Regions from separate parts of the Streptomyces sp. NBC_00631 genome, predicted to be linked through region 3. Evidence: riboswitches for the same ligand, from Rfam matches in the RefSeq annotation. Region 3 holds a riboswitch; each other region holds the start of a gene.
What was found. A riboswitch is a leader RNA that binds a small molecule or an ion and turns the genes downstream of it on or off. The one in region 3 is predicted to bind cyclic di-AMP.

Region 1 (3,765 bases), 1.5 Mb from region 3:
CCACGCGCGCTGCTCCTCCGGAGTGAGCCAGCGAGTCTTCATGCACCCAGTGTAGGTTTGTTTCAAACTTTAACCAAGCCTGCCCGTCCCCGGGAGTGAGCGCGTCCGATGCCGTACCCCTACGTCCTGCTCTCCGCCGCCGTCTCCCTCGACGGCTACCTCGACGACACCGGCCCCGACCGGCTGCTGCTCTCCTCGCCGGCCGACTTCGACCGCGTCGACGAGGTGCGGGCGTCCGTCGACGCGATCCTGATCGGCGCCGGCACCATCCGAGCGGACAACCCGCGGCTCCTGGTGAACGACCCGGAGCGGCGCGCGGCCCGGGTCGCGGCGGGAAAGCCGGAGTACCCCCTCAAGGTCACCGTCACCGCGACCGGTGAGCTCGACCCGGCGGCCAGGTTCTGGCACACGGGCGGCGCGAAGGTCGTCTACACGACGGACGAGGGCGCGGAGCGGGCCCAGGTCGCGGCGGACGTCGTGGCACTGGGCCCGGAGCTGGACTGGCGGCTCCTCCTGGAGCACCTGCACGACGTGCGGGGGGTACGGCGCCTGATGGTCGAGGGCGGTGGCACGGTCCACACCCAGCTCCTCCAGCAGGGCCTGGCCGACGAGCTCCAGCTGGTTCTGGCCCCCCTCTTCGTCGGCGATCCGAAGGCACCGCGGCTGTTCGGTCCGGGCGGGTACCAGGGTGGGCGGCTGCGGCTCCTGGAGACCCGCCGTATCGAGGACGTCGTCCTGACGCGGTACGCGCCCACGGCCCCCGGCACGGGCGGGTCGCCGTCCGCCGCCGACCGCCACTGGATGCGGCTCGCCTGCGAACTGGCGGCCGACTGCCCGCCGTCCCGGACCGCGTTCAGCGTGGGCGCGGTGGTGGTCGCGGCCGACGGCACGGAACTGGCCCGCGGCCACTCCCGGGAGGCCGGCGACCCCGTGGTCCACGCGGAGGAGGCGGCCCTCGCCAAGATCTCCCCGACCGACCCCCGGCTGCCTTCCGCCACGGTCTACACCAGCCTCGAACCCTGCACCCACCGCGCCTCCCGCCCGCACCCGTGCGCCGAGCTGATCCTGCGGGCCGGGGTACGGCGGGTGGTGACGGCGTGGCGCGAGCCGGACACGTTCGTGACGGCGGCCGACGGGACGGGGACGCTGCGGGAGGCGGGGGTGGAGGTGCTGGTCCTGGGGGAGTACGAGGCGCAGGCGAAGGCGCCCAACGGGCATCTTCTCGGCTGACAGGGGCGGCCGAGGAGGGGGCTGGGGTGGTTTCGCGGGTGCGGGTGCGGATGCGTGGGGGTTGCTCGCGCAGTTCCCCGCGCCCCTTCGGGGGCGCGTTGCTCCAGCGCCCCGGAACCTGCCGGTTTTAACCCGTGTGACTTCCACTCTTCGGATGGCGTATGCTGGTGTCAACGACGCGGGGTGGAGCAGCTCGGTAGCTCGCTGGGCTCATAACCCAGAGGTCGCAGGTTCAAATCCTGTCCCCGCTACTGAAACTCAGGGCCGGAATCCGATATCAGGATTCCGGCCCTGAGTCATATCCGGCTCCAGACGGCCGCAGTCACTTTGGGTGCCCGGACGGCCGCCCTCCGCATAACAACTGAGTCACCATCGAAACGCGTGTGACTCCTGAGTTGACCCGCGCACACCGTCGACTCGACCGCTTTTGATCGGTCGTGGCTGGTAAGTCCAAGCTTTAAAAGCTTAATGATCAAGGCGAACTGCTTGGAAACTGACAGCCGGGTCTATTAACGTTCGATAACGCAGCGCGGTCGTCCCAGCCGTCACCCGCGACGGCTCCGTGCGCACGCGCCGAATCCCGCAAGGGAACCGGGGAACCACCACCTTGGGGTGAATCGCGAGGCTACCGCCGGGTACAAAACGGTCGGTATACGCGCGTAGGAGACCTTCCCGCTCCGAACCCGTCAGCTAACCCGGTAGGCAGCGGAAGGAAAGGAGTGCGCCCGCGTGGCGTCCAACCCGCCTGCTCCGGCAGCCCCGTTCGTGCCCAGCCAGCGCCAGCCCGACACCTTCGGCTACGGCGGCCACCGCACCGACGAGGGCCCCTTCGAGGAGTGGAACCCCACCGAGGAGTCTCTCTCCGCGGCCCGCGGCCGGCACCGGGTCGCCAAACAGAAGGGCGGCGGGCTCGCCCGCAGCTCCACGGTTCTCGGCGTCGGCGTCATCGCCGCCGTCGGCGCGGGCGGCATGGCCAGCGCCAACACCGGCAAGCCGCCGGTCTCCATCTCCCTGCCCGACCTGCCCTCCTCCGTCAGCTCCCTGCTCGGCGAGGGCAGCGGTCACCAGGCCACCCAGACCGCGCTCAGCAGCGTCACCACGACGACCGCCACCGACGCGGACTCCTCCTCCTCGGACGCCGGTGAGGCGCTGCGCAGCCGGATCATCTCCCAGGCGGCGCAGCAGCAGAACCAGCTCGACACCAAGGCCAGCGCCAAGGCCGTCGCCGCCGCCGAGGCCAAGGCGGAGAAGGCGGCCGCCGCGAAGGCCGCCGACGCCAAGGAGAAGGCCGAGACCTCCGCGAAGCAGAAGGCCGAGCAGGCCCGCCTCGCCGAGCTGGCCAAGCAGTACACGCTGCCCGTCGTCTCGTACACGATCACCGGCACCTTCGGCCAGGCCGGCTCCATGTGGTCCTCCGGCTACCACACCGGCCTCGACTTCGCCGCGCCGACCGGCACGCTGATCAAGGCCGTGCACGGCGGCACGGTCACCGAGGCGGGCTGGGCCGGCTCCTACGGCTACCGCACGATCATCACCCTCGACGACGGCACCGAGCTGTGGTTCTGCCACCAGTCCTCGATCGGCGTGAAGGTCGGCCAGAAGGTCGCCACGGGAGATGTCATCGGCCGCGTCGGCGCCACCGGCAACGTCACGGGTCCCCACCTCCACCTGGAGGTCCACCCGAACGGCCAGGCCACCGCCATCGACCCGATGACCTGGCTGCGCGGCAAGGGCCTCAACCCCTGACCCGGACGGGCGGGGCGCCTTTACAAGAACTTCGTGTTGCGTCGGCATGGGGCGCCCGGCCCTGCGTGTTGAAGTGAGGCATGACTGCTTCTTCCGCTTCCCCTTCCCTCCGCAAGCTCGGCGCCTCCGACCTGGAGGTCTTCCCGCTCGCCCTCGGCGGTAACGTCTTCGGCTGGACCGCCGACGAGGCCACCTCCTTCGCCGTCCTCGACGCCTATGCCGCCGCGGGCGGCAACTTCGTCGACACCGCCGACTCGTACACGGCGTGGATCGAGGGCAACACGGGCGGCGAGTCCGAGACGATCATCGGCAAGTGGGTCAAGGCACGCGGCAACCGCGACGACGTCGTCATCGCGACGAAGGTCAGCCAGCACCCCGAGTACCCGGGCCTGTCCGCCGGCAACATCAAGGCCGCCGCCGACGCGTCCCTGCGCCGCCTGGGCACCGACCACATCGATCTGTACTACACGCACTTCGACAAGCCCGAGGTCCCGGTCGAGGAGATCATCGGCGCGCTGGACGAGCTGGTGCGGGCGGGCAAGGTCCGGCACATCGCCGCGTCCAACATCACGCCGGAGCGGCTCCAGGAGTCCCTGGACTTCTCCGACCGCGAGGGCCTCGCCCGGTACGTCGCCCTCCAGCCCCACTACAACCTGGTCTCCCGGGACACCTACGAGGGCCCCCTCCAGGACCTGGCCTCCCGCACCGGCCTCGCGGCCGTCCCCTACTTCTCCCTGGCCGCCGGTTTCCTCACCGGCAAGTACCGGCCCGGTACGACGGTCGACAGCG
Region 2 (3,765 bases), 200 kb from region 3:
TCTGCGCTTGTCGTCGTCGACCCGCCAGACACGGAACGACAGCGCGTAGATCTCAGGCCGCGACTCCTCCGGGAACCGCTCCAGCACCCCGGTCGCCGCTGCCAGCAGATACTCCCGGAAGTCCCCCCACCCGTCCGTCACCACCAACACCCCCGCCGGATCGGTACAACCGCCTCACCGACAACGTAACGCCCGTCACTGACAACGGCCCCATCACGGCGGGGGCGGGCGCCACTTGAGGCCGAAACGCACAGTGAGTCGCAGGGGCGTGCTGTCCGTATTCTCTGATCATGGTCGCACCCTCCCCGTACTCACTGATCGCCACCGACCTGGACGGCACGCTGCTGCGCGCCGACGACACCCTCTCGGAACGGTCGCTCACCGCGCTCGCGCGGGCCGGCCGGTCCGGTGCCCGGCACCTCGTGGTGACCGGCCGCCCCGCGCCGAGAGTGCGCCCGCTCCTCGACGACCTCGGCTGCACGGGACTCGCGGTCTGCGGCCAGGGCGCGCAGGTGTACGACGCCGGCGCGGACCGGCTGCTGTGGTCGGTCACCCTGGACCGGGAGCTGGCGGAGACCGCGCTCGGCAAGATCGAGGCCGAGGTCGGCCAGGTGTACGCGGCGGTCGACCAGGACGGCGTGGACGGGCTCACGCTCATCGAGCCCGGCTATCTGATGCCCCACCCCACATTGCCCGCACTGCGCGTCGCCCGCCGCGACGACCTGTGGTGCGCGCCCATCAGCAAGGTACTGCTGCGCCACCACACCCTGTCCGACGACGAACTGGCGGCGACCGCCCGCTCGGTGGTCGGATCGCTGGCGACGGTCACCATGTCGGGGCCCGGGACCGTCGAACTACAGCCGTGCGGGGTGACCAAGGCGACCGGGCTCGCGCTGGCCGCCGACCATCTGGGACTGAGCTCCGGACAGGCCATCGCCTTCGGCGACATGCCCAACGACATCCCGATGTTCGAGTGGGCCGCCTACGGAGTGGCGATGGCCAACGCCCATCCCGAACTCAAGGCGCGGGCCGACGAGATCACCACGTCGAACGAGGACGACGGCATCGCCGTCGTCCTCGAAAGACTCTTCGACTGACCCGGGGCGTCGATCAGTACGCGCCGTGGACGTTGTCCATCGAGCCGTACCGCGCGGCGGCGTAGTTGCAGGCGGCGGTGATGTTGGCGACCGGGTCGTAGATGTCGAACGACGTGCCGGCCACGTGGTAGGTGTTGAACGTCGGGTCGATCACCTGGAGCAGGCCCTTGGAGGGGATGCCGGCGGCCGCGTTGGAGTCCCAGAGGTTGATGGCCTTCGGGTTGCCCGAGGACTCCCGCATCACGTTGCGGTAGATGCCGTTGTAGGTGCCCGGGATGTGCTTCTCCGACATGATCGCGAGCGACTCGCGGATCCAGCCGTCGAGGTTGTTCGGGTACCCGGCGAGGGTCGTCGAGGCCGTCGTGCTGGAGGACCCGGCGGCGGAGGCGGCGGTCGCCCCGATCAGCGGAAGGGCGAGGACGGCGGCGCCGGTGCAGGCGACGGCGAGCGTGCGGACAATGCGGTTACGGCGGGGACGGCAGTGCTGAACGGCAGCGGGCATGGCGAAGTTCCTCTCCGTCGCCTGCGAGGTGAGCTGTCGGGTTCGGGCTCGGGGAGTGCCCGGCCGCACCGCCCGAAGACGATGCGACTTCACCCCTAGCCGTTCCGGAACGACGTCTGTTGGGTGACGTCGGCCGCCCGGTCCGGCGACTTACCTGGATCCCCCGCTCCTGCCGTGCGAATGGACTCGTCGATGGGTCACGACGGGCGGCGGCAGGATTCGGCGTCCGCCCGGCGAGCGGGAACGTATGCGAGAGCACATGTCCGGAACAAGTAGTCCATTCACACAACACACCGATTGACCTTCGCCTGAGGCGTATGTGGTGCTTGATCCTTTGCGATCGCCAAGCCTCAACTGGCCCGCAGGAAAAGGAAAGGAAGGGGCGCCACCTGCCTTGCGGTACCGGGGCCCATGTGACCTACTTCACGAAATCGCAATAACCGCAAATCGGACATGAGGGATTCATGGAATCCACCTTTTTCCTGGTTCGACGGAAAAACTTCCCACCCGCATTCACATGAATCGCCTCCACTGGGTGACGGAGTGGGCGTCGATGTGGGTGATTCAAACGGAAAGTCCAAATTGTCGGATTGTGGGGTATTCGGGGTGAATGGCGTGGACTGAATGGCGAGGTGGCTGTGCGCCGGCAGTGGGTCCTGCTCGCTCGATCGGGTGTCTCTCCGGCGTGCCCCTCGTCAACTTCGGAAGCTCCGGTACGCGCGCGTGCCGCCGTCCGGACATGGCTGGGACGTTGGGAAGGTGATCGCTGAGCCGTGACGCTCGTCACGTTGAGGATGGAGTGGCGGGCTCCGGGACCTCCCGGGTGAGTGTCCGCCGGGAGGGTGGAACCTCCGCTGTGATGCGCATCGTTGTCAATGCTGTCGTCCGCGAAGTGGGCCGGTCGGCGGCTGCTGTGGGCGGTCGGCGAGGTGCCACGGGCGTGGGAGGCCGTTCCGCCGGTCAAGGAGATGTGGGTCAAGGGGGGCGGAGGGTGTCGCGCGTGGTCTCGTGGAGGTGGCGCGTACGGATGTGCGGGAGGTGGCGCCGTTCGTGCACCAGCTGCCCTCGTCGGCTTCGGCAAGCAGGGGAGGGGGTACCTCCGGGCAGGTGATGTCGCTCGGGAGGGAAGGGACGGTTTCGGGGTAGCAGTCAGTCGGGAGACTCGCCGCCGGACAGACCCTCACGCCCGGACCCGGACCCGAACCCGGCGCTGGCCCCGGTGTCGGTCCTGGTGCGGGACACGGCCTGGGCCATGGTTCGGGACAACTGTCTGCACTTGCTGTTAAGTCAGTGGATGTCAGGTCGTATCGGCTGATCAAAAACATAACGGTCGTGATCCGATAGCGCCCGGGGTGTAACCGTGGGCGCTATCGGTGATCGAAACCTGACCGGATACGCTGACTTGAGTGATGGCAGCGACCTATCGACAAACCGCGTAATCGCCAGTAGACACCAGCAGACAGGAGACCCCTCGTGACCGTCGTCGGGCCGTTCGGGCTGAGCGTGCGGGACCAGGCTCTGGAAGCCGATGTCCAGGCCGGATTGACGGCTGTCGAGGAAGGCTTGCTAGAAGCTACCAAGAGCGAGGTCCCGTTCATCACGGAGGCCGCACAGCACCTCGTGCGGGCCGGGGGGAAGCGGTTCCGGCCGCTGCTGGTGATGCTCGCCGCGCAGTTCGGCGACCCGTACGCGCCGGGTGTCGTGCCGTCGGCCGTGGTCGTCGAGCTCACCCACCTGGCCACGCTGTACCACGACGACGTCATGGACGAGGCCTCCGTGCGGCGCGGTGTCGACAGCGCCAACACCCGCTGGGGCAATTCGCTCGCCGTCCTCACCGGCGACTTCCTCTTCGCCCGTGCCTCCCAGATCCTCGCCGACCTCGGCCCCGAGGCGGTCCGGGTCCAGGCCCTCGCGTTCGAACGGCTGGTGACCGGCCAGATCCTGGAGACGGCAGGCCCGACGGACGGGCGTGACCCGGTCGAGCACTACCTCGACGTGCTCGGCGGCAAGACCGGCTCGCTGGTCGCTGTCTCCTGCCGCTTCGGCGCGATGCTGTCCGGTGCCGACGAGACGGTCGTCGACGTCCTCACCCAGTACGGCGAACGGCTCGGTGTCGCCTTCCAGCTGGCCGACGACGTCCTGGACATCGCCTCCGACTCCCATGAG
Region 3 (3,765 bases):
CTCCATCAGCGTGTTGAACCGCTTGACCGCGTTCGTCGACCGCGCGGCCATGCCGTACGCCTCGTCGACCCGCTTGAGCGCCTGCGGGAAGCTGATCTTCTCGCGCTGGGCGAGGGCGTCGATCATCGCCTCCGCGCGGTCGCCGATACCGCGCTTGGGCACGTTGAGGATGCGCCGGAGCGGGACCGAGTCCTCCGGGTTGGCCAGCACCCGCAGGTAGGCCAGGACGTCCCGGACCTCCTTGCGCTCGTAGAAGCGGACCCCGCCGACGACCTTGTAGGGCAGGCCGACGCGGATGAAGATCTCCTCGAAGACACGGGACTGCGCGTTGGTGCGGTAGAAGACGGCGACATCGCCCGCCTTCGCCTCGCCCGCGTCCGTCAGACGGTCTATCTCGTCGGCGACGAACTGCGCCTCGTCGTGCTCGGTGTCGGCGACGTATCCGGTGATCTGCGCGCCCGCGCCCGCGTTGGTCCACAGGTTCTTGGGGCGGCGGGACTCGTTGCGCTCGATGACCGCGTTGGCGGCGCTCAGGATCGTCTGCGTGGAGCGGTAGTTCTGTTCGAGGAGGATCGTCGTCGCGTTCGGGTAGTCCTCCTCGAACTGGAGGATGTTGCGGATCGTCGCGCCCCGGAAGGCGTAGATCGACTGGTCGGCGTCGCCCACGACGCACAGCTCGGCGGGCTCCAGGTCCTGCTCGCCGGGCGGGGTGTTCTCATCGTGTGCGCGGGTGCCGACCAGCTCGCGGACGAGGGCGTACTGGGCGTGGTTGGTGTCCTGGTACTCGTCGACCAGGACGTGCCGGAAGCGGCGATGGTAGTGCTCGGCGACGTCCGGGAAGGCGCGCAGCAGGTTGACCGTCGTCATGATCAGGTCGTCGAAGTCGAGGGCGTTCGCCTCGCGCAGCCGCGACTGGTAGAGGGCGTACGCCTGAGCCAGGGTCTTCTCGAAGCCGTCGCTCGCCTGGGCGGCGAAGTCCTCCTCGTCGATCAGCTCGTTCTTGAGGTTGCTGATCTTGGCGCTGAAGGACTTGGGCGGGTAGCGCTTGGGGTCGAGGTCCAGGTCGCGGCAGACCAGGGCCATCAGGCGCTTGGAGTCGGCCGCGTCGTAGATCGAGAAGGAGGAGGTGAAGCCGAGCTTCTTGCTCTCCCTGCGCAGGATCCGGACGCAGGCGCTGTGGAACGTCATCACCCACATCGCGTTCGCGCGCGGGCCGACGAGGTGCTCGACACGCTCCTTCATCTCACCGGCGGCCTTGTTGGTGAAGGTGATCGCGAGGATCTGGCCCGGGTGCACCTGGCGCGCGCCGAGCAGGTGGGCGATGCGGTGGGTGAGCACGCGCGTCTTGCCGGAACCGGCGCCGGCCACGATGAGCAGCGGGGAGCCGGCGTGCACGACGGCCGCCCGCTGGTTGTCGTTCAGCCCCTCCAGGAGCGCGGCCGGGTCCAGGGCCGGGCGGGCCGCGCCGTCGCGGTAGTAGGCGTCCCGGTCCGGGGGCGCGTCGAACTGCCCGCCGAACAGATCGTCCGGAACCGACTCCGGAGCGTGCTCGTCCTCGGGCGGCGGCGGGGGTTCCTCGTCGTGGCCGCGAGGGGCCTGGAGGCTCGCCAGGAAGCTGTCGTCAAAGAGGCTGCTCATCGCTCTCCGAGTCTAGGGCGCCCCACCGACAACCGGTCGCCGCCCCGAAAACTCGCCCGGGTGACCGGGCGGATCCACTCCGTCACGGCCGGTCGAAGCGTGTCCCGGAACCGGGAGCGTCCACCGCGGGCCGTTCCGTTCTTGCGGACAAGCCGCCCATAACTTCCCCGATCACCCTGCCCGGACGGACCTCAACACCAAGGTCACGAAAATGTATCGGGCATATCGCACATCAACCTTCACACGGGCCACACGAGTTGGCTAGCGTGCCGGGCAGGCCGTACGACCCCCACCGGCGAACGTCGCCGGGCCGCACGGCCTCCGCCGAGTCCGGGGCGCCGCCGCGCATCCGGAGCCGGGGACCCACACCGACCTTGGGGTGAATCGGTCCCAACTCCCCACCGGGGAGAACACCGTAGGGCAACCCTTCCGAACCACCCGCCCGAACCCGACAGCTAACTCGGTAGGCGGAGCGTGGAAGGAGTCGCCTCAGTTGGCGTCGCACCGCAAGTCCCGCCCGTCCGCAACGCGCGTAGCAGGCATACGCACCCCCGCCCTGGCCACCGCCGCCCTCACTTCCGTGGCCCTGCTCTCCCAGACGGCCAACGCCGCGCCGTCCGCGGACGGCAAGCCCAGCCTGGAGGAGGTCGAGAAGAAGGTCGACGATCTGTACCGGCAGGCGGAGTCGGCCACCGAGAAGTACGACGCGGCCAAGGAGAAGACCGGCAAGCAGCGCAAGCACGTCGACACCCTGCTCGACGACGTCGCCAAGCGCACGGACCGGCTCAACAAGGCGCGTGAGGAGCTGGGCTCGTTCGCCGCCGCCCAGTACCGGACCGGGACCGAGGTCCCCCAGACGGCGACCTTCCTGCTCGCGAACGATCCGCAGGACTACTTCGACCAGTCGCAGCTGATGGGCCGACTGACCTCGCGCCAGAAGGACGCGGTCGACGATTACGTCACACAGCAGTCCGCGACCATGAAGAAGCGGCAGGAAGCCGCCAAGAGCCTCCAGACGCTCACCGAGACGCAGGACGACCTCAAGACCGCCAAGACCACCGTCCAGGCGAAGCTGACCTCCGCGCGGGAGCTGCTGTCGCAGCTGACGGCCGCGGAGAAGGCACGGCTGGCGGCGATCGAGAAGCGCCGGCAGGAGGAGGCGGCCCGCAAGGCGGCGGAACTGGCGAAGCAGCAGGCCGCGACCGCCGACCAGGAAACGTCCTCGGCCTCGACGTCGGGCGGTTCCTCTTCCGGATCCGACTCCGCTTATGCCACGAAGGCCGCCAAGGCGATCGCCTTCGCCCGCGCGCAGATCGGCAAGCCGTACGTCTGGGGCGCCACCGGTCCCGGCTCCTACGACTGCTCCGGGCTCTCCCAGGCCGCCTGGAAGGCCGCGGGCGTCTCCCTGCCGCGTACCACCTACGACCAGGTGAACGCCGGCACCACCGTCCCCCTCGCCGAAGCCCAGCCCGGCGACCTGGTCTTCTTCTACGACGACGTCAGCCACGTCGGCATCTACATCGGCAACGGCATGATGATCCACGCCCCGAAGCCCGGCGCGTACGTCCGGGAGGAGTCGATCTACTACGGGGGCGAGTCGATCATCCACAGCGTGGTACGCCCGGCCTGACCGGACGGCCTGACCCGAGGGGTCGCCCACCGGCCTTCAGCGCTCCCGTCCCGCGACCGCGCGGTTTTCGGACCGCACGCGCGCGTGCCCCGTTCACCCGATGGCCGACTCTCCCTAGCATCAGGGACATGTCCGGCATCTCGCCCTTCCGCGCCTGGTGGGCGCAGCGTCCGCCGGCCGCCGGGGCCGCTGTGATGGCCACCGGCATCATGTCGATGGGGTTGCACCTGGTGGGCGCGGAGAGCGTGTCCAGGGTGGCGCTGGTGCTGGCCTGCGCGATGTGGCTGGCGCTGGCCGCGGACTTCGTCGCACGGCTGGTGCTCGACCGTCGGCAGTGGGCGGCTCAGGCGCGGACGCCGGGCGCGCTCACCGCCGTGGCCGCGACGGCGGTGCTGGGGACGCGGTTCTCGGCGCTCGGGTGGCAGCTCCCCGCCGAGGCTCTGCTGGCGCTGTCGATGGTGCTGTGGCTGCCGTTGCTGATCCCGGTCGTGAACAAC
Region 4 (3,765 bases), 5.8 Mb from region 3:
TGACACACTCGCGTCGACCCTCGGCAGCTCGGTGCCGCCGGAGGCGGGGGCGGTCTCCGTGGCCGGGGTGCCGGCCGGGGGCTCGGACGACGGCTGCTCGGACGGAGTCTGCTCCGACGACGGCTGCTCGGTCACCGGCTCGGACGGCTCGGCGCTCTGGCTCTGGGCCGGCGGTGCGACCGGGCTCGCCGTCTCGCTCGGAGTCGGCTCCGCGCTCTCGGACGGCGGCTGCTCGCCGGCCCCCGCCCCGCAGGTCCGGCCGGAGTTGATGCAGTCGACCATCGTCCGCATCAGGCTCTCGTCGAAGACGTTGATGAAGTCGCCGTGGTCGGTGACCGGCTTGTGCAGCTGCTCGGGGAACGAGTCCACCGCGAACAGCGGGACCGTGCGGCCGCCGTCCGCGAGGCTCGGCGCGTCCACGTCGTAGACGATGCGCTGCACCAGCTGCGGAATGGCCTGGAAGCCGGCCGGGCAGCTGCCGTCGGGAGCCTCGAACGCCACGTGGGTACGGTGGTTGGCGCTGTCGATGTTCCGGCCGTCCCAGCAGCTCTGGAACTTGAACGTGCGCACGACGTCACTGCCCGCGGGGCACAGCGGGTACTTGTCCTTGAGCTGCCGGTTCTCATAACCGGTGCAGCTCCACGAGGCGTTGGCGTTGGCCGGGCCGTTGACGAAGGCCTTGGCGTCGCCGGTGATGATGCGCAGCAGCCGCGGCATCTCGGTGACCTTGGAGGTCGGGTTGCCCTCGAAGGTCAGTGTGACCTGCTTGGCCGTGACGATCTGCCCGGCGTTGCCCTCGGTGCCGCCGCCCGGCTTGTCGGCGTCCCGCTCCTGCTTGCCGTTCTGCAGGCGCAGCACGGGCCAGTAGTACGTGGACTTGTCACCCCTGTCGGCGCAGCTGGTGTCGGCGTTCGCGAGGTCCTGGTCGCTGGCGAAGGCGTTGTTGGACTGGTTGCCGATGTAGTCGTGGAAGTGGTGGGCGCCGTTGGAGACACCGGGCGCGACGATCACGTTGTCCGAGTTGAACAGGCCGTTCGCGTTGACACCGCAGCTGGAGCTGAAGGTGCCGGTGGAGCCGCCGGGCCGTTCGGCGGGGGTGGTGACGTCGGGCTGGACGGAGGTGATGTCCGCGTAGTCCGCGGCGACCGGGCCGTTGCCGCCCTGGCCGCCGGCGCCGGTGCCCTGGCTCGGCGCGGCGCTGCCCTGGCCGCTCTGGCTCGGCGTGGCACTGCCCTGGGGTGCCGCCGACTGCCCGGCGCCCTGGTTGGAGGAGCGCAGGGTGCAGGCGGCGAGGTCGTCGAGGCCCTGCGGGCGGTCGCCCTCGCGGTCGATGGCGTCGGCGATGCGCCGGATCGACTCGGACCGCTTCTCCTTCAGCGGGTTCATGATCGTCTGGTCGGCGAGATCGGGGTTCTGTTCGATCGCCGCGGCGGACTGGGTGAGTTGCTGGTAGGCGGCCGCCACCTGCTGGTCCAGCCGGGCGAGTTCACCGTCGACGTCGGCACGGGCCCCGTCGGGCACCGCCGTCAGCCGGCTGCCGACGTCGGGGCAGTAGATGGTGGGCGCGGACAGCACCTGGCCGGTGGCGACCTGGGCCTGCTGGTCCCCGCCGCCTTCGGTGGCCGAGGCGTAGACGTTCACCGCGACCAGCCCACCGCCGCCGAGCATCAGCGCGACCGCTGCGAAGGTCGCGCGTCGTGCGCCGGTCGGGCGTCTGCGCCTGTTGCGTCTCAAGGTCGTTCCCCTGCGTCTCGTGAGCGGCCGGACATGGAAATCCCCCGCCCTATACGGCCCGCGGGGCCACCGTGTTCAACAGACCCGCGAATTCACGGTGACCTCACAGAAACCGGGAGTTCCGCAGCGGCCGGGAGCAGGGAGCCGCGACCGACGGCAACGCCCCGGTGACCCTGCGAACGCACTGGATGCGCGCGAAATGCCGTCCGGTACGGTCGAGTTCCGAACGCTACGACGAACATCACAAATACGTATCGGACATTACGCACGTCAACCTTCACACGAGTGACACAAGTTGGCTAAGTTGACGTTTAAGCCGTTCGGCTCCCCCCGGCGAATCCCGTCGGGCCGCGCGGCCTCCGCCGAATCCGGTGCCCCCAGGGGCGAGTCCGGAGCCGGGGACCCAACCGATCACTGGGGTGAATCGGCCGACCGTCCGCGAGGACAGAGGCCGTAGGGCATGCCTTCCGGACGTCACCGCCCGAACCCGACAGCTAACCCGGTAGGCGGAGTACGGAAGGAGCACGACCCCTCAATGGCGCCCGAGAGCCGTGACGAGGTTCGACAGCGGATCGACAGCCTCTACGACCAGGCCGAGAACGCCACCGGGAACTACAACGCCACTCGTGCGGCGAGCGGGGGCTCGCGCTCACGTGGTGTCCCGCTGTTCAAGCGGCCCCGTCGCGACGACCCGGGCCTCGACAACATCGCCAGAGAGTGGTTCGAGGGCGCGCGCTCGAAGCTGGGGCCGAGCGTCCCGGCCGCGCTGCCCTCCGACCGGATGCCCGAACGGCCCGGCCCACGGCGGCCCGTCAGCGCCATGGCGGCCGACCTGCTCGCCCAGCTGGAGGACTCCGGCCCGTCGCGGCTGGAGTTGACCGCGGGGCCGTCCGCGCAGAGCGAGATCGAGGTCGTCCGTGAGTTGCCGGCGCGCCCGAAGCTGGAGTTGACGGCGGGGCCCGCCGCGGCGCTTCCCGCCGGGCCGTCCGGTGCGCCCAGGGCGCTGCCCGCCGCCACGCCCCAGCGGCCCGCGCCGGGTACCTTCAAGACCAGGAACCAGCTCAAGCTCGCCAAGGCGCGCGAGGTGCTTTCCCAGCGCACCGGGCAGCGCGCCGTCCCCGCGCTCGAACCGGCGCCGGCCGCCCAGCCCGCACCGGCCCCGTGGGCCACGCCCGAGGCCCAGGTCCCGGCGCAGCCGTGGCAGGCTCCCGCCGTCGGCATACCCACCCAGCGCACCGGCAGCGGTTCCTTCCGGACCGACGCCCTCGCCGCCACGCGCGCGCTCCCGGCGGTGACCGAGACGGGCGGCATCCCGATCGTGTCCCCGTCGGACACCGGGACCTTCCGCATCATGACCCCGGGGGGCGCCGACAGCGCCCCACGCCGGGCCTCGGCGGACTCGGGCGGCTTCCGCGTCATGACCCCCGGCAGCACCGACAACACCCCACGACAGACCCCCGCCGACTCCGGCGGCTTCCGCGTCATGACCCCCGGCGGCTCGGGCGGCGGGACCTACCAGACCGCGTCGCCCATGGACGCGGGCGCCGCGCAGGCTCCGGTCCCGTCGCCGGGGGACACCGGCTCCTTCCGCATCATGACCCCGGGCGCCACGGGCTCGTTCCCGATGCCGACCCAGGCCGACGGGGGCGCCTTCCCGACCGCCGACGCCATGAGCACGAGCGTCTTCCCGACCGCGGCTCCCACGAACAGCGGCGCCTTCCCCACCGCCGCCACCATGAACAGCGGTGCCTTCCCGACCTCGGCGCCCGCCGCTCCCGCCCCGGCTCCGATGGACGCCGGCGGCTTCCGGGTCATGTCGCCGAACGCGCCAGCCGCCTACACCGAGGTGCCCCAGGCCGTCGCCGACACCGCCTACGCCGCCGGCGCGTACGCGTACACCGCGGCCGCCCCCGCCGCCCCCGCACCGCCCATGGCCGCCATGCCGCCGGCCGCCCCCTACGCCGCGGCGCCCACCGCCGACATGGCCGGTGCCTACGCGGCAGGCATGCAGTCCGCCGACGCCCTCTACGC

Region 1: linked by a shared signal. The riboswitch ahead of OHB00_RS24320 (M23 family metallopeptidase) and the one ahead of OHB00_RS31230 (NlpC/P60 family protein) in region 3 are both predicted to bind cyclic di-AMP.
Region 2: linked by a shared signal. The riboswitch ahead of OHB00_RS30185 (transglycosylase SLT domain-containing protein) and the one ahead of OHB00_RS31230 (NlpC/P60 family protein) in region 3 are both predicted to bind cyclic di-AMP.
Region 4: linked by a shared signal. The riboswitch ahead of OHB00_RS04620 (C40 family peptidase) and the one ahead of OHB00_RS31230 (NlpC/P60 family protein) in region 3 are both predicted to bind cyclic di-AMP.

What each region holds. Positions count from the first base shown of each region.
Region 1 covers NZ_CP107734.1:5,319,630-5,323,394, reverse strand. The annotation lists gene OHB00_RS24335 (MarR family winged helix-turn-helix transcriptional regulator) at 1-42, opposite strand, end outside; gene OHB00_RS24330 (dihydrofolate reductase family protein) at 109-1,230, shown strand; tRNA gene OHB00_RS24325 (tRNA-Met) at 1,408-1,481, shown strand; cyclic di-AMP (ydaO/yuaA leader) riboswitch at 1,792-1,952, shown strand; gene OHB00_RS24320 (M23 family metallopeptidase) at 1,960-2,976, shown strand; gene OHB00_RS24315 (aldo/keto reductase) at 3,057-3,765, shown strand, end outside.
Region 2 covers NZ_CP107734.1:6,568,948-6,572,712, forward strand. The annotation lists gene OHB00_RS30175 (hypothetical protein) at 1-141, opposite strand, end outside; gene OHB00_RS30180 (HAD family hydrolase) at 291-1,097, shown strand; gene OHB00_RS30185 (transglycosylase SLT domain-containing protein) at 1,111-1,599, opposite strand; cyclic di-AMP (ydaO/yuaA leader) riboswitch at 1,605-1,801, opposite strand; gene OHB00_RS30190 (polyprenyl synthetase family protein) at 3,073-3,765, shown strand, end outside.
Region 3 covers NZ_CP107734.1:6,772,453-6,776,217, reverse strand. The annotation lists gene pcrA (DNA helicase PcrA) at 1-1,638, opposite strand, end outside; cyclic di-AMP (ydaO/yuaA leader) riboswitch at 1,951-2,124, shown strand; gene OHB00_RS31230 (NlpC/P60 family protein) at 2,132-3,268, shown strand; gene OHB00_RS31225 (tellurite resistance/C4-dicarboxylate transporter family protein) at 3,397-3,765, shown strand, end outside.
Region 4 covers NZ_CP107734.1:969,892-973,656, forward strand. The annotation lists gene OHB00_RS04615 (DUF1996 domain-containing protein) at 1-1,668, opposite strand, end outside; cyclic di-AMP (ydaO/yuaA leader) riboswitch at 2,085-2,259, shown strand; gene OHB00_RS04620 (C40 family peptidase) at 2,270-3,765, shown strand, end outside.